2 regions of the Streptomyces sp. NPDC047085 genome follow, and region 2 is predicted to be linked to the other one. Evidence: riboswitches for the same ligand, from Rfam matches in the RefSeq annotation. Region 2 holds a riboswitch; the other holds the start of a gene.
The links. Region 2 has a riboswitch for cobalamin ahead of ABZ865_RS32250 (HoxN/HupN/NixA family nickel/cobalt transporter). Riboswitches for the same ligand answer to the same signal wherever they lie in the genome.
Positions count from the first base shown of each region.

Region 1 (5,183 bases), on a different contig from region 2:
CTTGCGGCGCGCCCGACTCGATGAGCCGCCAGAGCGCGTCCGTGTCCGCGTGCTGTTCGATCAGGTCGCCGAGCCGGTCGAGCTGCTCCTCGCGCAGCGCGGCGAACGAGGTGTCCGGGGCGGGCACGAAGCGGCGGCCCGCGGCGGCCGCCACCTCGCGCAGGAAAGCCCGCCGGAAGCCGTCCGACTCCAGCGAACCGTGCCAGTGCGTGCCCCAGGTGTGGCCGACCCGGCAGCCGTCCAAGAAGGGTTCGCCGCCCGCTACGGAGGCGACCCCGTGGTGGATCTCGTACCCCTCGACCCGCTCTCCGAGGGCTTCCCCGGCCGGCCGGGTGAGGGTCTTCTCGCGGGCGAATCGCACCCGCACGGGCAGCAGGCCGAGCCCGGGGACGGCGCCGGCGCGCGACTCGACCTCGTCCTCGATGTGCTCGCCGAGGATCTGGAAGCCACCGCAGACGCCGAGAATGGGGCGCCCTTCCGCGGCCCGTGCGGCGAGGGCGTCCGCCAGCCCCCGCTCCCGCAGCCACGCGAGAGCCTTGACCGTCCCCCGAGTCCCCGGGATCACCACGAGGTCGGCGTCCGCCAGCTCCTCGGGCCGGTCCACGAACCGCACCACGACGCCCGGTTCGGCGGCCAGCGCGTCCACGTCGGTGAAGTTGGACATGAGCGGGATCGCGCAGACGGCGACGCGCAGGACGTCCTCGCCGACCGGGGGAGTCACCGTCGACTCGCGGACGGTGCCGCGCAGCGAGACCCGGAGTCCGTCCTCCTCGTCGATGCCGAGGCCGTGCCGGAACGGGAGCACGCCGTAGGTGTGCCGTCCGGTGAGCCCGTGCAGCATGTCCAGGCCGGGTTCCAGCAGGCTGGCGTCCCCGCGGAACTTGTTGACCAGGAACCCGGCGACCAGTTCCTGGTCCTCGGGCGAGAGCAGGGCGACGGTGCCGAAGAAGGAGGCGAAGACGCCGCCGCGGTCGATGTCGCCGACGACGAGGACGGGAAGGCGCGCGTTCCGCGCGATCCCCATGTTGACGATGTCGGTGCGCCGCAGATTGATCTCGGCGGGCGAACCGGCCCCCTCACAGATCACCGCGTCATACGTGCCCCGCAACTCGGCCAGGCAGTCCAACACCGTGCCGAGGAGCTTCTGCTGGCGCCCCCCGTGATACCCGCGTGCGCTCAGCTCGCCCACCGGCTTGCCCAGCAGCACCACCTGGCTGCTCTGCTCGCCGCCGGGCTTGAGCAGCACGGGGTTCATGAGCGCGGTCGGCTCGACGCGACAGGCCTGGGCCTGCATGGCCTGCGCCCGCCCTATCTCCGCGCCCTCCCTCGTCACGAACGAGTTGAGGGACATGTTCTGCGCCTTGAACGGCGCCACCTTGACGCCCTGGCGGACCAGCCAGCGGCAGATCCCGGCCGTCACGACGCTCTTGCCGGCGTCGGAGGTGGTGCCGGCGACGAGGAGACCACCGTTCACTTGCCACGTCCCTTCAGGCTCTTGGCGCTCTGGACCAGGAGGCGCGCGGCGACCGTGGTGCCGAGCGCGAGCAGGCCGACGCGGCGGGAGAGCCGTACGGCCCGGTCGATGTCGGTGACCCGGACGGCCCGTCCGGCGTCCCCGTTGAGCACGGGCCGGTGTTCGACGCGCCCGCCGTAGGACAGCGTCCCGCCCAGCCGCACGCCGAGGGCGCCCGCGAACGAGGCTTCGACGGGCCCGGCGTTGGGGCTCGGATGATTGGCCGCGTCCGCCCGCCACGCCCGTAGGGCGCCGCGAGGGTCGGGTCCGGCGAGCGTGGCGAGCACGGCGGTGAGCCGGGCGCCCGGCCAGCCGGCGACGTCGTCCAGGCGGGCGGAGGCCCAGCCGAAGCGGCGCAGGCGGGGGGACTTGTGGCCCACCATCGCGTCGAGGGTGTTGACGGCCCGGAACCCGACCAGCCCCGGCACCCCGCCGACCGCGCCCCACACCAGCGCGCCCACGACGGCGTCGGAGGTGTTCTCGGCGACCGACTCGACGACCGCCCGGGCGATCCCGTCGGCGTCGAGGGCCCCTGGATCCCGGCCGCACAGGTGCGGCAGCCGTGCCCGGGCGGCCGTCAGATCCCCGGCCTCCAGGGCGCGTCCGATGATCCGGGCCTCCCGGGCCAGCGAGGTGCCGCCGACGACGGACCAGGTGGCGGCAGCGGTCAGCGCGACGCGGGCGGCGGGAGAGCGGCGTACGGCGCGCTCGGCCACGGCACCCAGAGCGACGGCGCCTCCGGCGCACACGGCGGTGTGCAGCGCACCCCAGCCGCGGTGGTCGTGCCACAACGCGCCCTCCACGGCACCGGCCGCACGACCGAACACGGCGACGGGATGCCCGCGGCGCGGATCGCCGAGGAGCAGGTCGCCCAGGAGGCCGGCGGCGGCGCCGTACGCGTACGAGCGATCGGCACCCATCGGCTCAGCCGGCCGTGGGAAGGGGGGCAGTCCTGGTGCGGGTTCTCGATCGGCAGCCGAGCATGGCGATATGTCCTCACTCAGGGTGTCCACGCCCTGGTTCGACGAGACCGGCGGTGAGAGTTCCTGGCTCCCGGGGTTTCTTCCCCGGTGACAGTGGCGGGACCGCGCCGGATTCGCACCGGCTTCCTCTCCTGCCGCCGTACATGGCCTGGGCAGTCCACCACGCTCCCGGAAGGGCCGTCAACTTGCCGTTGACCTGCGCGGGGAGAGTGTGCTGAGTCCCACACCAGGGGGCCGCGGACAGACGAAAGGCTCCTCCCCGGAGCACACCGGGGAGGAGCCTTTCGGACGGTCGGTCAGACCTTGCTCGTGATCAGGCCTTGTTCATGATCAGGTAGATGCCGTACGCCACTGCCGCAGCGCAGGCCGCGAAGCAGACGTAGGCGCCGGTCACGGCCAGGGCGGCGGAGTCGCCCTGCGCCGCGGCCTTCTCCTTGCGGGACAGGCCGTTCACGCCGAGGGTGAACAGGGCCACCAGGCCGACGGTGAACGCCAGGCTGACGCCGAAGACGGAGCCGAGAGCCGCCCAGTCGATCTTCATGATGCTTCCTTCGGTAACCGGGGTGTGCTCGGGGTCAGACCGCGGCGGCCGGCGGGGTGGCCGGGGCGGCGTTGGCGGAGGCGTCGGCGGCCGGAGCCGGGATCGTGGCCGTCAGGTCCTCGGGGACCGTGCCCACCGGGGGCGGGGTCACCGCGGCGATGGCGGTGGTCACCACGCCGGCCGGCTCAGTGGCGTCGACGTCGTTGACGTTGCTGTGGTCGACGACCTCGCGGCGGGAGAACTTCCAGATCGCGGCGCTGGCGGCGACCAGGAAGACGGCGACGACGGCGGTGCCCCAGTCACCGAGGTCGGTGACGGACTCGGCGCCCGCGCCGACCAGCGCGGCGGCCGGGAGGGTCAGCCCCCAGGCGATGAACATCCGGGTCGCGGTGGACCAGCGGACCACACCGCCCTTGCGGCCCAGGCCCGCACCCATGACCGAGCCGGAGACGACGTGGGTCGTGGAGAGGGAGAAGCCGAGGTGGGAGGAGGCCAGGATGGCCGTGGCGGCGCTGGTCTGCGCGGCGAAGCCCTGCTGCGGCTCCAGGTCGGTCAGGCCCTTGCCCATGGTGCGGATGATGCGCCAGCCGCCGATGTAGGTGCCGAGCGCGATGGCCAGGCCCGCGGAGAGGATCACCCAGGTGGGAGGGTTGGAACCGGGGGCGATGGCACCGCCCGCGATCAGCGCGAGGGTGATGATGCCCATCGTCTTCTGCGCGTCGTTGGTGCCGTGGGCGAGCGAGACCAGGCCCGCGGAGGCGATCTGGCCGGCGCGGTAGCCCTTGCGGGTGGCCTCGCCGTCGGCGTTCTTGCCGATGCCGTAGGAGAAGCGGGTGGCGAGCATCGCCGCGACACCGGCCACGATCGGGGCGGCGACCGCCGGGAGCAGGACCTTGGTGACCAGCACGTCACCGTGGACGGCGCCGAAGCCCGCGGAGGCGACGGTGGCACCGACCAGGCCGCCCATCAGGGCGTGCGAGGAGCTGGAGGGGAGTCCTACCAGCCACGTCATCAGGTTCCAGAGGATCGCGCCGGTGAGGGCGGCGAAGATGACCTCGGGACGGATGCCGTTCTCATCGACGAGACCCTTGGAGATCGTGTTGGCGACCTCCACGGAGAGAAAAGCGCCTACAAGGTTGAGGGCGGCGGACATGGCCACCGCGACCTTGGGCTTGAGCGCACCGGTCGAGATGGTCGTGGCCATCGCGTTGGCGGTGTCGTGAAAACCGTTCGTGAAATCGAACGCGAGTGCGGTTACCACCACAATCGCGAGGATCAGCGAGAAGTTTTCCATTTACCCAGGCAATCGTTCGAGGTCATTGGCTGTTGGACCGTAGGCAACCTGGGTGAACGGAAGGTGAACTGAGACAGACCTGGTGGTGTCGGGAATGGAGGCTCCTGGTTCCGCTTGGGCCCCGGCGCCCCAGGCGCCCCTTGGCTAACGGCCGCTCGCGAGGGCTCGCAGCCGGCTCTGGGGCCCGTTGAAGAGATTCTGGTCACCCGGCAGGCCACCCCTGGTCCCGTACTGCCAGAAGGTCCAGTGCCACCAGCCGCCCGGCAGCGACCCCGGGTCCGGCGCGCCGTGGCTGGCGATCCACAGGGGGTGGTTCCGGGCGAACGCGTGGCTGTCGCCGGTGCAGGTGCTCCACCAGTGGGCGGTGGTGTAGATCACCGGGCGCCGGCCCGTCTCCGCCTCGATCTCGTCGCTGAACGACTGGATCCAGTCGACCATGTCCTCCTGGCTCAGCCCGTAGCACGGGTCGTGCGGGTCGTACGGGTTGTACTCGATGTCGAGCGCGGGCGGCAGCGTGCGTCCGTCCGGCCGCCAGTCGCCGCCGTGCCGCACGAAGTAGGCGGCCTGCCGGGCGCCCGAGGACTTGTCCGGCCGGGCGAAGTGGTACGCGCCCCGGATCAGCCCCGCCCGGCGTGCGCCGTCGTACTGCCGGGCGAAGTAGGGGTTGCGGTAGGCCGTGGACTCGGTCGCCTTGACGTAGACGAACCGTGCGCCGCTCGACCGGGCGTCCGGCCAGTCGACGTGCTTCTGATGGGACGACACGTCGTGCCCGCGGGGCAGTTCCGCCCCGGGCGCCGACGCGCTGGCGGACGCGGTCTGGGTGCCCGCGAGGGCGAGTGCCGCGGTGGCTGC
Region 1 covers NZ_JBEYUW010000001.1:1,241,307-1,246,489, forward strand. Annotated here, with positions in the region: gene ABZ865_RS05395 (cobyric acid synthase) at 1-1,474, opposite strand, end outside; gene ABZ865_RS05400 (cobalamin biosynthesis protein) at 1,471-2,433, opposite strand; cobalamin riboswitch at 2,533-2,674, opposite strand; gene ABZ865_RS05405 (hypothetical protein) at 2,810-3,037, opposite strand; gene ABZ865_RS05410 (inorganic phosphate transporter) at 3,072-4,331, opposite strand; gene ABZ865_RS05415 (lysozyme) at 4,476-5,183, opposite strand, start outside.
Region 1: linked by a shared signal. The riboswitch ahead of ABZ865_RS05400 (cobalamin biosynthesis protein) and the one ahead of ABZ865_RS32250 (HoxN/HupN/NixA family nickel/cobalt transporter) in region 2 are both predicted to bind cobalamin.

Region 2 (14,898 bases):
TCGGGACTAAGTTGAGCGTACTTAGTCGTGACTAAGTTATGGAGGAGGGTCATGTCCCTCGGACGCCTCATGCAAGGCAAACCTCACGCGGACACGCCCGGCGTGACCATCGGAACCCCTCGCGCGTACGAACTCTGCGGCGCCCTCTGCTTCGTCGGCCGCCGCGACCGCGCCTTCTCCCGGCTCGCCGAACTCAGCGGCGCCGAACCGGGCGACCGCGTCCTGGACGTGGGCTGCGGCACCGGCTGCCTGACCCGGCACATGGCCGCCCGGGTCGGCCGCGACGGCTCGGTCACCGGCGTGGATCCCTCACCGCCGGTCCTGGATTACGCCCGCGGCAGGAAACCCCGTTCCGGCAGCGCCCGTTGCGCCTACCAGGAGGGCATCGCCGAGTCCCTCGACCAGCCGGACGCCTCCTACGACACGGTCGTCACCAGCCTGATGCTCCATCACCTGCCGGAAGACCTCCGGCCCACCGCCCTGCGCGAGATGCACCGCGTCCTGCGGCCCGGCGGACGGCTGTTGGTGGTGGAGTTCCGCCCGCCGAAGAGCGCGATCGGCCGCCATCTGGTGCATGGCGGAGCCGGGCGGGCCATGGCTCACCACCAGGTGGATCTCCTGGACGACCTCATCGCGGACGCGGGATTCGAGGTGAGCGGACACGGCGACGTACGCCCCTGGCTGTACTACGTACAGGCGCGACGCACGGGGCAGTGAGCAGCGCACACGGCAGCGACCGGGCGCCGACCACGTCGGGCCGGCGGGGGAGGCCGACGTCCTGAGTGATTCATACCGGGCACCGACGATGGCCCAGCCGACCGTGTCGGTCGTTTCGGGGTCGATGGCCACGGCGGGCACGAATAGTCACATCCGGTTAGCCTTCCAATACGAAGGGTGGTGAGTGACTCGTGGTCACCCGTGGATTCACAGGCCGTCCTCGACGCACGGAGGGCGCGGTCCCTCCGGGGCAGTACGTCACCGACGACTTCCCCGTGCTCACGGCGGGGCCGACCCAGCACGTACCGAACCGGGCGTGGGAGCTGGTGGTCACTGACGGGACCACGGAGCGGACCTACGCATGGGAATCGCTCCGCGGTCTGGGCGTAGTGGACCTGACGACTGATATCCACTGTGTCACGCACTGGTCCAAACTGAGGACGACCTGGCAGGGCGTTCCGGTGGCGGCCGTGCTGGAGGACGCAGGGGTGGCCGACGAGCCCTACGCGCTGGTGTCCTCCTACGGCGGCTACACGACGAATCTCCTGGTGGAGGATCTGGTGGACCGCGACGCGATCGTCGCGGTGGGCTACGAGGGCGGTCCCATCCCCGCCGAGCACGGCGGGCCGGTCCGGCTGCTGGTGCCGCACCTGTATCTGTGGAAGTCCGCCAAGTGGCTGCGCGGGATCCGTGTGATGCCCGAAGACGAGCTGGGATTCTGGGAAACCGCCGGCTACCACCACCGCGGTGACCCGTTCCTCGAGCAGCGTTACTACGGGAGCTGACCGATCAGCCATGCCACCGCGATTGCGACCTGTCCAAGGCTGGCGAACCGTCACCGTCGCCGGTACAACGCGTGAGACCGCCTCCGCGCGCAGCATCCGGTTCACCGTCGCCGACTGGCCGGGCCATGTGGCCGGCCAGCACATCGACGTCCGGCTCACCGCCGAGGACGGGTACCAGGCCACCCGCAGCTACTCCCTGTCCTCCGCGCCTGACGAGGCGCCGCAGATCACCGTGGAACGGGTGGACGACGGTGAGGTGTCCCCGTACCTGGTCGACATCGCCACTGACGGTGATGTCCTGGAGGTCAGGGGACCGGTAGGGGGCTACTTCGTGTGGGAGCCCGACGACGCACCGCTGCTCCTGGTGGCCGGCGGCTCCGGCATCGCGCCGATGCGCGCGATCTGGCGCGCCGCCCGCGCTCACGGCACCCCCGTGCGACTGGTGTACTCCGCGCGTACGGCCGATCGGGTCATCTTCGGCGACGAGCTGAGCAGTCCCGGCGGGCCGGAGACCACCATTCGGCTCACCCGGGAACGGGCGCCGGGATTCGAGTACGGCCGGCTGAGAGCCGATCAGCTGAGTGCGCTCCTCGGTTCCGGTGGCGTTCGCGAGCCGCGGCTGCGGGTTTACGTGTGCGGTCCGACCACATTCGTGGAGGACACTGCCCGCGCACTGACCGACGCCGGCGCGGACACTGACCTGTTGAGGACAGAGAGGTTCGGATAGGAGCCCCGACGTGAACGCAGAGGAAGACCTCCTCTCGGTGCATCCAGAGGACGGCTACGTGGACGGCAACGCCGTGGCCGGAGCGTTGTCGCTGGTCCTGGGCCGGGAGGCAAGCACGATCGTCCTGGAGTGCGCCGCGTGCGGCGATCGGCACCGCGTCGCCGAGACCCGGGTCTACCTGCGCTGTCCCGGCATGGTGGTGCGCTGCCCAGCGTGCTCGGAGTGCGAGGCGCTGCTCGTCGACCGCCCCCACGGGCTACAGCTCACGCTGATGTCGATCCGTACCTTGCAGCTGCCGTGACCCTCCGCCCCGCCGAACCGATGACCTCCCCTGTGGCGAGCTCTTCGTCGCACTCACTGCTGACGGCACCGGCGGGCCCTTTCACACTCTTCGACGACTGAGGTCACACTCGGGGGATGAGAGAGCTCAAGGGTGTTGATGCCGGGACGCCGCATGCGCAATTTCTGGCGACCGAGCACTGGAGTCTGCTGGCGACGCGGAACATGACGTGGCAGGAGATCTTCAGCCGCACCGGGACGTATCTGACGGTGCTGTCGGCCGCGGTGGTGGCGCTCTCGCTGGTGGCCAACGCGACCCAGTTCGGGTCGGGATTCACGACGTTCGCGTTGCTGGTGCTGCCCGTTGTCCTGCTCGTCGGGTTCGGGACGTACTTCCGGCTGATCGAGGCGGACATCGAGGACACCTGGCTGATCATCGGCATGAACCGGCTGCGGCACGCATACGTCGAGCTCGCACCGGAGCTTGAGCCGTACTTCGTCGCGAGCCACCACGACGACCCGCCAGGGATCTGGACGACCTACAGCTTCCGCCGTCGGCTCGGGGTGACGCACTGGCTGTCCGGCTCACCTGTCGTCGTCTGCGTCATCAACTCCGTCGTCACCGGCGTGCTGGCCGCGGTGGTCTGCGAGGCCGCCGGCGCCGGGGACACCCTGCGGACCCTGGTCGGCTCCGCCATCGCCATCCTGACCGCGGTCGTCCTCGGGTTCCTCGGCCTCCGCAAGGTGCACGAGGTCTCCCGCAGCTATCGGCCACGCTTCCCCAGTGACGAAGCGCGACGGTCGGCGGGTTGAGGCGGCCTGAGCCCTGGCGGTCGGCCGCATGGTCGACGTCCTGCCGATCGAAGCGCCGACCGTACGGGGCGGTCAGGGACGCGACCAGCGGCTCGAGGTCCTGGTCGGCCGCCAAGGCACGTGAGGCGGTGGCGAAGACCACGCTGCTCGGTCGCGGTCCAGGAACGAACCCCGGCAAGCCGCTCGACCTTCCTCGCCCATGCCTCGGCCGCAGCCCGCGGCACCAGCGGCGGCCGCCGCATCCACCTGCGCATCTTCGCGACCTGGCCCTGGCGGCACGATGATCCGACCAGCTCGGCCATGCGAAGTGAAACAGCGAAGGCTAGCGTGGTTGGGGGGCCGGCTGAAGCCGAAGGGCTCGTGCCGCAGTCTGTCTTGTGTCACAAGCACATCCCTTGGTGGTCTGCTGAGACTCAGTCTCAAGACCTGGGATCCGTTCGTTCACCTCCACGACGACTGGCTTAGTCAGCGTGCGAAATGAGGCGCACCATGCGAATCGCTGTCGCCGGTGCGACCGGCAATATCGGTGCCCGCACTGCCTCGTTCCTCGAGCGTGCGGAGCACGAAGTCATACCCATGAGCCGCTCTCTCGGCGTTGACCTGATCACGGGCGAGGGCTTGGACACGGCACTCGAAGGCGTTGACGCGGTGGTCGATGCCATCAGCTCCCCGCCGGTCAGCCCCGACGAGACGCGCGCCTATTTCGGCACTGCCACGAGAAATCTTCTCGCCGCCGAGGAGCGCGCGGGGGTGCGGCACCACGTACTGCTGTCGATCGTCGGAATCGACCGGGTCACAGGTGGTACGGCCCACTACTCGGGCAAGCGCGAGCAAGAGCGTCTGATCGAGGAGGGCCGGGTGCCGTGGACGATCGTGCCCGCTACACAGTTTCACGACTTCGCGGCGTTGGCCGCCAGCTGGACAGAGCGCGACGGCGTGGCCACCATCGCCCCGCTGCTTGTTCAGCCGATTGCACCCGACGACATAGCTCAGGTCCTGGCCGAGGTCGCGACCGGGGAGCCGCGGGGCCGCTACGTCGATGTCGCCGGCCCTGAGCCGCAAGACCTGGTCGACATGGCCCGCCGCACCCATGACGTTCTCGGGCGCAAGGTGAAGCTGGTTCCGACGTGGTCGGGCCCCCTTGATGTGTCGATGGCCGGCAATGTGCTGCTGCCCGGCGAGAACGCCCGTATCGCCCCGACGACGTTCGACCAGTGGCTTGCGGCCGGGGCGCGATAGGAGGAAACGATGGACCCCTATGAAAAGGCGTAGAACACTCGGACCGACCTTCAGAGCATCACCCCGCCCTTCATACCGGCAGACGCCGAGGTGATGACCGTGCGGATCGAGTATCCTCCCGGCGGTCCCGGCGTGCCGCCGCACCGCCATCCCGGCGGGCCGTGTTTCGGCTACGTCCTGGAGGGCGAAATGGGACGACGACGAGCTTCAGCAGAGCGGTTGGGTAAGGCGTTCACCATCCTGAGGGCGAAAGGCTGCTCGCAGCCCGTGGCCGGCGTTGAGGCGAGGCAATGTCCGACCTGGCTGCCGGGCGCCTGCTCTACGTCGGTACAGTCGCCCACCACGCGTCGACCCCCTTCCGCCACGGGTCAGCACCGCAACGAACCCTAGATCACCTCAGCTTCCCAAGCTCAGGTCTCGTCCACGCGACCGTTCAGATGGAAGAGGAGCCACTCAAGCCAGTCCGGTGTGACACGCGTTCAGCGAGCGAAAGACCCGGTCGTCGAGGATCAAGGCCCGATCACATGTGGCTTCACGGTCGTCCACGGCCGCGAACCATTTGGTGAAGAAGGATCGCCCCACTCCCTTAAGGGCGAACTGCCGGTAGGCCCCGCTCAGGTCTCCGCCTCGGACCGCTTCGCGCGTGGTCCGGAGGACTCCGGGCAGGCGCGGGTCGGACAGGGCCGCTTCGGTGTACCGCGGCCCACGTCCGTTGGTGGTACCTGAGCCCCAGATCATGACAGCGACGAACAGGTCACGCAGGCCATCGGCGTCATCACCAGCGTGGTCACGAAGACGGGCCAAGTCGCCCCGATCGATGAGACGGTCACCGCCCGGACCACTCGCGGATTCAACGCCGATATCGAGTACATGCGCCGCCCCGTGCGACACCAACCGCGGGCGCCACGTTCCGGGACGGAAACGCACGGGCTTCTGTACGGATTCGCCGTAGCGGACAACGAGCCTCTGAAGCTGCTCCACCATGCTCCCCCTGGCCATGACGGCGGCGTGCCGTAGGGTGGGCGGGCCGTGGTGTTCGGGAAGACCGGTGAAAGCTCTCAGGAGCTCAGTCCGGAGCGGCCCTCGCCACTGTGATCGGGGAGTTCCCACCCCACGTATGCCACTGGCCTCACGGCCGGGAAGGCAGGGGCGGGCGCGTTGACCCGTCAGCCAGGAGACCGGCCACGGCATCACGAAGCTGATCCACGAGGTGCTGGAGCGTGACCGTATGACCGTGTCCCAAGGCGTGCCCGAAACCGCCGCCGCCCCGTCCTTTCGCTGGCGCCGCGAGGACACCGTCCGAACCGCCGGCCTGCTGGCGGTGATCATCGCTCTCCATGTGGTCGCGTTCGGGATCCTGTTCCTGCTCGTGGTCCCGCGGCACTACGAGGTCGGCTCCAAGGCGTTCGGCATCGGCCTGGGCGTCACGGCGTACACGCTCGGCATGCGGCACGCCTTCGACGCGGACCACATCGCGGCGATCGACAACACCACCCGCAAGCTGATGGCCGACGGCAAGCGGCCGGTGTCGGTGGGCTTCTGGTTCGCCCTCGGGCACTCCAGTGTCGTGGTCGTGATGGCCGCGCTGGTCGCCGGAGGCGCGAAGCTAGCCGGCACCCTGATGAACGACGGCTCCCGAACCCACCAGGTCCTGGGCACCGTCGGCACCATGGTCTCCGGGGGGTTCCTGTACCTCATCGCCGCCCTCAACCTCGTCGCGCTGTTCGGCATCCTGCGCGTCTTCCAGGCCATGCGCGCCGGACACTACGACGAGGCGGAGCTGGAGGCGCACCTGGACTCGCGCGGTTTCATGAACCGCATCCTGGGCCGGCTCACCAAGTCCATCCGCCGGCCCGGCCAGATGTTCCCCCTCGGTTTCGTCTTCGGCATCGGCTTCGATACCTCGACCGAGGTCCTGCTCCTCGCCCTGGCCGGCAACGGCGCCGCCGCCGGGCTGCCCTGGTACGCGGTCCTGTGCCTGCCCCTGCTGTTCGCCGCAGGCATGAGTCTGTTCGACACCCTCGACGGCACGTTCATGAACTTCGCCTACCAGTGGGCGTTCTCCAACCCGGTGCGCAAGGTGTTCTACAACCTCACCATCACCGGCCTGTCCATCGCCGTGGCCTTCTTCGTCGGCACCATCGAACTGGTCGGCGTCCTGCACGACAAGCTCGGCCTGAGGGACGCGGTCACCGGCTGGATCGCCGGGCTGGACCTGGACAACGTCGGCTATGTCATCGTCGGTCTGTTCGTGGTCGTCTGGGCCGTGGCTGTCGCGTACTGGCGACTGGCCAAGGTCGAGGAACGCTGGACCGCCCGCACCGCCGACACCGGCTGACGGCGACGCAGCCGTCGCCTCGGTCCGCCCCCCGAGACGCTTCTTCGCATGCACCGCGCGTGCCATGAGTCGTTGAACGGCGCCGCCGAGTTCCCGCGAAGTGACGTGGCGTTTGCCATGAGTTGGGCCCGTTTCACACACCTCGCGCACGGGGCATCGTTGAAGTGCCGGACCGCCCGGCGCGCCGGAAGCGAACGAGGTACGCAGATGCCCGAGACGAGCCCGGAACCGATCGCGACCTTCTGCGGGAGCTGCAACTGTGGTTGTCCCCAGCTCTTTCTCGACCCGGACGCACCCGAGGACAGGCGGGTGCGCATCACCGACGACTTCGGACAACAGGTGCAGATGAGCGAGGAGCAGTTCGCCGACCTCGTCGCCCAGGCCAAGGCGGGCGCCCTGGACCGGCTGACCGCGACACCGGTGTGATACCGGTGCACTAGCGAGGGAACTGCGGCGGATCAGGTCCCGCGGCAGACGGACGGGCCACGGTGGCGGCAACCAGGATCCACGCCCCGCCGATCCGCGACCCCAGGTGTCCGGCTCGGGTGGCCTTCTGTTCCCACGGCCAAACCTACGGTGTCCCGCAGGGCGGAACCCGCCGGACCGTGGCCCCGACGTCTGACAGACGTCTTACGGACCGCCGCCCCGGCGGCACGTTTGCCGACCCGCTTCTGTCACGTTCCCTCCTGGCCCGCACGGACCACGACCGCGAGGGTCTTCACGGCCCCGCTGTGCTCGAAGTACAGGGTGAACGTGACAAGGTCACCGGACTGCCAGCCCGTCTTCGCCGGCACGGTCACGTCGAGGCTGTTCGGGGACATGGCGAGGCTGTCGCCGGCCGGAACGGTGACCGAAGCCACCGTCTGTGCGGATGCCGAGCGGCCGCCGGTCATACGGTGGCGGCTGAGTGTGACGGCACCATCGGCCTCGGTGGACGTCACCTTCAGCAGCCGGTCCGCCGAGCCCCCGCTGTTGGTGATCCGGAAGAAGGCCGCAGTGTCCCGGTTGTCGCCGTAGGGCAGGAGCACCTGGCTCTCGGTGACCGCGATACGGGCTGGGCTGCCTGCGTTGCCGTAGGCGGTCCACATGCTCAGACCGCCGAGCGCGAGGCCGCATGCGGCGACAGGCGCGAGTGCGGCGAGCAGCGTGTCGGTGAGCCTGCGGCGGATGGGGCGCCAGAGGGCCTTGGCCTGGTCGGTCATCGGGTACGCCTCCGGGCGGCGGGCGACGGCTGCCAGGCGCGCAGGCGCAGGCTGTTGGTGACGACCAGCACCGAGCTGGCCGACATGGCCGCTGCGGCGAGCATGGGGTTGAGCAGGCCGACCATGGCGAGCGGGACGGTGACGACGTTGTAGCCGAAGGCCCAGGCGAGGTTGGCGCGGATCGTGCCCAGCGTGCGCCGGGCGAGCCTGATCGCGTCCGTGAGGGCCTCGATGTCGCCGCGTACCAGCGTGACGTCGGCGGCGCCGATCGCGACGTCCGTGCCGCTGCCCATGGCGATGCCCAGGTCGGCGCAGGCCAGTGCGGCGGCGTCGTTCACGCCGTCGCCGACGACTGCGACCCGGTAGCCCTGCTCGCGCAGGTCCCGGACGAGGGCGGCCTTGTCCTCGGGGGTGCGGCGGGCGTGCACCTCGTCGATGCCCAGGGCGGACGCGACGGCCCGGGCGGGCGCCTCGCGGTCGCCGGTGGCGAGCACGGGGCGCACGCCGAGACGTCGCAGTCGGTCGACGGCCCGGTAGCTGCCGGGGCGTACGACGTCCCCGATCTCGATGAGGGCTTCGGCTGTCCCGTCCACGCGGACCAGTACGGGCGTGTGGGCGGCGGCTTCGGCCACGAGCAGGGCGTCCGCGAGTGCTGCGGGCAACTCGTCGTCCGGAGCGAGGACCTCGACCAGCCGTCCCTCGACCCGGCCGCGCACTCCCTGTCCCGGCAGGGCGTTGAACTCGCTCACGTCCGGCAGTCGTTGCTTGCCGAGCTCCCGCCGGGCGTATGCGGAGACCGCCCGGCCGAGGGGGTGTTCCGAGCCCTGCTCGACGGCCCCCGCCAGCCGCAGTACCGCGTCGCGGTCGAGGCCGTCCGGTACGGCGGTGATCCGGGCGACGCTCATGTGGCCGGAGGTAAGTGTGCCGGTCTTGTCCAGGACCACGGCGTCGAGGTGCTGAAGCCCCTCCAGTGCCTGCGGGCCGGAGACGAGGACGCCCAGTTGGGCGCCCCGGCCGGTCGCGGCCATCAGCGCGGTCGGGGTCGCGAGGCCCAGCGCGCAGGGACAGGCCACGACCAGGACGGCCACGCAGGCCGTGATCGCCGCCTGGGGTTCGGCACCCGCGCCGAGCCAGAAACCGAGCGTCGTGACGGCCAGCGCCAGCACAACGGGTACGAAGACGCCGGCCACCGAGTCTGCCAGCCGCTGGGCGCGCGCCTTGCCCGCCTGCGCCTCGGTCACCAGCCGGGTGATCCGGGCGAGTTGCGTGTCGGCGCCGACTGCCGTGACCCGTACGAGCAGCAGCCCGCCGGCGTTGACGGCCCCGCCGACCACGGCCGAGCCCGGCCCGACCTCGACCGGCTCGCTCTCCCCGGTGACCAGGGACAGATCCACGGCGGAACTGCCCTCCACCACCTCACCGTCGGTGGCGACCCGTTCCCCGGGCCGCACGACGAAGACCTGCCCGACCCGCAACTCCTCCAGTGGAATCAGCCGCTCGGTATCACCGTCTCGTACGGCCACCTCCTTGGCGGCGAGCCGGGCCAGCGAGCGCAGTGCCGCCCCGGTTCCGCGCCGCCCGCGTGCCTCCAGGAACCGGCCCGCCAGCACGAACAGCGGGACTCCGACAGCCGCTTCGAGGTAGATGTGCGCCACGCCGCCCGAGGCAGTGGGGACGAGCGTGAACGGCATCCGCATCCCGGGATCGCCGGCTCCCCCGAGGAAGAGCGCGTACGCCGACCAGGAGAAGGAGGCTGCCACGCCCAGCGACACCAGCGTGTCCATGGTCGCCGCGGAGTGCCGCAGCCCCCGTACCGCCCGGAGGTGGAAGGGCCAGGCGCCCCACACGGCGACGGGCGCCGCGAGGACGAAACACAACCACTGCCAGTTGCGGAACTGCAGGGCGGGCACCATCGACAGCACGAGGACGGGGAGCGCAAGCAATGCGGTGACCAGCAGCCGGTGACGCTCTTGCCGTGCTTCGCCGGATGCCTCGTGGTCCTCACGCTGTTGCCTCTTGGGCGGCTCAGGCAGGGCAGCCGTGTAGCCCGCCTTCTCGACCGTGGCGACGAGTTCCGCCGGGCTCACGTGCGCCGGGTGGCTGACCCGGGCTCGTCCGGTGGCCAGGTTGACGGCCGCCGTGACTCCGTCCAGCTTGCCGAGCTTCCTCTCGACGCGTTTCACGCAGGCCGCGCAGGTCATGCCGCCGACGGTCAGATCCGTCGTCACCAAGGTGGTCACCGGTTCGGCGCTCAATGGTCGCCCCCCTCGTGCATGTCCATGTCTCCCATGCGCCCACTTCCGCCCGTGCCGCTGGGCCTGTCGTGCCCTGCGGTCCCGGTGCCGTGCATGCCGGGTGCGACCGGACCGGCGGCGGACCCGGCGGCGTACGACATTGCGAACATCAGGGCAAGGAGCACGAGGAAGCCACAGAGTGCGGGCGGGGGTGTCATCTTCCGCAGGGCCGTGCTCGCGCCCGCGAGGAAGGATTGCCGGGACTCGTCCATCAACCGCGTCTCCAGGTCACGTCGTACGGCATTGCTCAGATCGCGTCGTACCGATTCAGGGGTCGGCCCGGCCACGGGCCGAGTTCCGGAGCATGCGCGTGGCGCGCGTCACGCGAGGGACGGCGTCTCGCACACGTTGGGATGGCAGTCGGACGGTTTGCCCTGCCGTGGGAAGAGTCGGCAGGGCACGCCGCATTGCCGAATTACTCGCCCCGGGTCCCGGCGGAGCGGCCCCTCACGACGGCGAAAGCCGCCGCGGCCAGGCCCAGCACACCCACGATCAAGCCGGCGACACCGAGCCCGCGAGCCGTCGAGTCACTGCTGGACGCGGTGGACTTGGAGCTGTCCGAGCTCTTCGGCGTCGCCGAGGAGGCGGCGGAGGCGCCGCTGCCCTCCCCCTGGGCACCCTTCGCCGTGAGCTTGAGGACCGGCGCCGGGTTCTCCGGCTCCTCCCCTCCCGACGGCTCCTCGATCCAGCGCACGGTCTTGCCGTCGGAGTACGTCTGGAGTGTCTTGAAGGTCAACTGGTCCGTGTTGTCCGGCAGCTGTCCGAACGCGACGTTGAAGTCCTCGTACTGGCCGGGGGCGATCTTCCCGCCGGTCCAGGTGATCTCGGAGACGGCGTCGGTGATGGTGCCGTCGTCGGTCTTGACCGGCGTCTTGAGCTTGGTGTTGGTGACCTTGGCGGTCCAGCCGTCCTGCGGTGAGACGAGCACGCCGAGGACGGGGTGGTCGGTGGGCAGGAAGACCTGGACCTTGGTGGTGCTCGCGCTGTCCTCCTCGTTGGGGACGCGGAAGGACAGCACACCGTCCGTGGCGCCCTTGGCGTAGCTGTCGGGGTGGACGGTGACATGCGCGGAGGCGACGCCCGCGGCGGCGAGGACGCCGGCGGCAGCGAGCGCGGTGACGGCGCCGACGCGGCGCAGAGTGGTGGTGCGAGTCGTGGACATGGCTGAGGGGATCTCCGTACCTGAGGAGGGATGTCGAGGTCAGATGGCGTACGACTTCCCCGTCGGCGGTCCGCGCCGGTGCACGGCGTACCGCAGCCGCATCCGCCACAACGACCACGCCTCGTCCACCGCGCGACGTACGAGACCTGTCGCCGGCGTTACGTCACAGGCTCCTCCAACCACCTGCCACCAGGCGGCAAGCCCCGGTACGAATGCGATCGCCCAGCGCAGCAGCGACCACAGCGCGGCCTCACCGCGCCGCAGCCACCAGGTCAGCAGAGCGGCGGCTACGAAATGGACCGCGGTGGCGTGGGGGGTGAGCGCGCGTGCGTGGCTCATCGTCATGCCCTGCATGGCCATCGCCGTGTGGTGCGGCTGGGCGGCGTGGAAGACGAGGTGCAGCCCGCACTGGCTGGCCAGGGTTCCCCCACCGATGCCGGCCAGCGACCGCTCGCGGCCGCCCAGCAGGCAGCCGGCCGCGAAGACCGGCACGACGGCGGCGATCTGCACCCACACCAGCGGCGCCTGGCCCGTGGCCAGCACATGTGCCCCGGCGGCGAGCAGCACGCACAACACGGCGAACACTGCCGCGCGCAGCATTCGCACCGCCGGGGACACCCTCATGGCATCCGATGCTGCCACGCGGCCCACGCACCACCTGGTCAACTCTGTCCTTCCTTTACGAGTCGCGGCCCGGATCGGTTGGCGATCCGGGCCGTCGCCGTACCACCGGTCAGGCCGCGGCGGGCATCGGTGCCAGGTGCTCGGCCTCGTCCAGCCACGCGATCAACGACGTGCGGGCACGGGCCACGCGCGAGCGCACCGTGCCCACCGGGCAGTCGCTGACGCGGGCCGCCTCCGCGTAGGGGAGGCCGACCATCTGGGTGAGGACGAACGCCTCGCGGCGGTCGTCGGGGAGCGTGTCCAGCAGTTCGGTGAGGGCGACGCCGTCGTCGAAGCCGGGCAGGCCGCGAGGCTGGGTGCGTTCGGCGGCCGACTCCCAGTCGTCCGTGTCCGACAGACGGGGGCGGGAGGAGCTGTAGCGGATGCTGTCGATGAACGCGCGGCGGGCGATGGAGAGCAGCCAGGTGCGGGCCGAGGAGCGGCCTTCGAACCGGTGCAGGCTGCCCAGGGCCCGCAGAAAGGTGTCCTGGGTCAGGTCGTCGGCACTCTGGGGGTCGGCTCCGAGGTACGTCACGTAGTGGCGGACGTCTCGGTGCAGGGCGCGTACGAAGTGGTCGACGGCATCGGGGTCACCGTTGCGGGCGGCGAGCGCCCAGGCCGTGATCGACTCTTCTCGCGAGTCCGTTCTCGACTGTTCGCACGCTGGAGCCAGGGCAGGAGTGATCACCTGGGGTCTGTCCTTCTCGGGAATCAGGTATCCGGTGTCCAGCCGGCGCGCGCCACAGGGCAGCGGGCAGCACGGCGGAACCGGTGAAGGGGTGGACGGCCGGGCACGGGAGCGCGCGGCCGGTGCCCGAGGCGGAGAACCGACGGCTCGACGGCTGTGGGTAGTGGACCGACCTCGGGGAACCAGCTGTCGTCAGGCGACAGCGACCCCGGCGGGCGGACCCCGAGAAGTGATCGCGTGGGAGAGGAGAAGGCGGCGCGGTGCCCGGTCCGACGTCGCTCGGCGGGCGCGGACACGCGGCCGGTGCGGCGGTGCGGGCAACCGGAACAGCAGGCTCAGCGGTGCGAAGAGCCAGCCGGCGACGGCCCGCAGGATCCGGAAGGCGGCACGTTCGCCATGGGCCAGCCACAGGCCGCACAGCAGTGCGGCCAGCAGGTGGGCGGCGAGCATGCCGGTCGCGGACATTCCGCCCATGTCATGGCCGAGGGAGGCCGGGGACCCCATGTGGTCCATCGAGCCCATGGAGTGCATGGCCGCCATCCCGTGGTCCATGGAACTCATCGACCCCGACATGGCGTGATGCTCCGCGCCCGACGCCGACGGCATCGGGTCGCATGCGAGGTAGGTGAGCCACTGCCGGGCCAGCGATGTCCCGCCGGACGGTGCCGGGTGTACGACGGCCTGAGCGAGAGCGAACGACGAGTGGAGTACGGCCTGGGCGGCCACCGTGACGGAGACGACGAGCAGCGGCCCGCGTTCCCGGTCGGCCAGCAGCCAGGCCGTACCGCCGGTCGCCGCAGCACCCGCGGTCATGGCCCACCAGGGCACCGCGGTTCCCGACATCATGATGTGGCCCAGGGCGGCGAGCAGCACACAGACGGCCGCGAACACCGCGGCCCGAACTGTGCGAGAACACCACCCTGTCGTCATAGCGGCCCCATCCTCGCATCCGCGCCTCGATGATCACTGGAGGGTACGGACATCGGTCTGACGCGCCCTCACACCGTGCCATGTGATCCAGGCCACAGCAACAGGCCGGAACTCGCCCGTGATTGCGCCCGACTTCTCTCCAAGGCCCGTTGAAAGCCCCGCTGATGTCCGGGGCGGGAGGAGGAGCGGTGGCCGCGGATCAGAGTCAGCCCCAGAGTCCGGTCCGGACGGCGGGCGGGAGCGGCCCGGCGCAGCCGACCAGTGCCATGACCGCACTGCTGACCTGCGCCATGGCCTTCTCGATGATGCAGCTCTTCCTGCTCGGCGCGCTCGGGCCGCGGCTCGTGGACGACCTGAAGGTGTCGCCGACCGTGCTGGGGTTGACGACGACCGTCGGCTTCGGCGCCGCGGCCGTGCTCTCGCCGACGGGCGGGCGTGTGGTGGACCGGCTGGGTCCGCGCCGCTGCCTGGTCGCGCTGCTGCTGGTGTCGGCGGTGGCGCTGGCGCTGATCGGGTCGGCGCCGGACGCCGCGTTCCTGCTGGCGGCGGTTGCGCTGGGCGGGCTCCCGCAAGCACTGGCGAACCCCGCCACGAACAAGGCGATCCTGGCCGCCGTACCGGCGGAGCGACGTGGCTCGGTGACCGGGATGAAGCAGTCCGGGGTGCAGCTGGGCGCGTTCGCGGCCGGGCTGCCGCTGGCGGCGCTGGCCGGGGCGGCGGGCTGGCGGGGCGCGGTGTGGACGGCGGCTGCGGCGGCCGTGGTGGCGGCAGTCTGGGCGGCTCGCACCTTGCCCGCCGACCCACCGCCGAAGGCCGCGCCCGCCGCGTGGGTCCCGCGCGGCATGATCGCCTGGCTGGCCGTCTTCTCTCTGCTGCTGGGCTGCGGCATCGCGTCGGTGAACACATATATGGCGCTGTACGGCACGCGGCGGCTCGGGCTCGGGCCGACCGCGGCCGCTGCGCTGGTGGCGGTGCTGGGCATCGCGGGCATCGCCGGGCGGGTGGGCTTGTCGAAGGTGGCGGGGCAGCCGGGCCGGGGGGTGTGGCTGCCGGGCGGCCTG
Region 2 covers NZ_JBEYUW010000012.1:38,923-53,820, reverse strand. Annotated here, with positions in the region: gene ABZ865_RS32290 (methyltransferase domain-containing protein) at 103-717, shown strand; gene ABZ865_RS32285 (molybdopterin-dependent oxidoreductase) at 909-1,502, shown strand; gene ABZ865_RS32280 (FAD-binding oxidoreductase) at 1,525-2,229, shown strand; gene ABZ865_RS32275 (DUF6510 family protein) at 2,240-2,530, shown strand; gene ABZ865_RS32270 (hypothetical protein) at 2,647-3,321, shown strand; gene ABZ865_RS32265 (NAD(P)H-binding protein) at 3,811-4,560, shown strand; gene ABZ865_RS32260 (cupin domain-containing protein) at 4,654-4,950, shown strand; gene ABZ865_RS32255 (hypothetical protein) at 5,014-5,544, opposite strand; cobalamin riboswitch at 5,574-5,762, shown strand; gene ABZ865_RS32250 (HoxN/HupN/NixA family nickel/cobalt transporter) at 5,789-6,898, shown strand; gene ABZ865_RS32245 (hypothetical protein) at 7,106-7,324, shown strand; gene ABZ865_RS32240 (copper chaperone PCu(A)C) at 7,573-8,100, opposite strand; gene ABZ865_RS32235 (heavy metal translocating P-type ATPase) at 8,097-10,355, opposite strand; gene ABZ865_RS32230 (hypothetical protein) at 10,352-10,606, opposite strand; gene ABZ865_RS32225 (YcnI family protein) at 10,810-11,556, opposite strand; gene ABZ865_RS32220 (hypothetical protein) at 11,596-12,180, opposite strand; gene ABZ865_RS32215 (sigma-70 family RNA polymerase sigma factor) at 12,290-12,907, opposite strand; gene ABZ865_RS32210 (hypothetical protein) at 13,100-13,837, opposite strand; gene ABZ865_RS32205 (MFS transporter) at 14,104-14,898, shown strand, end outside.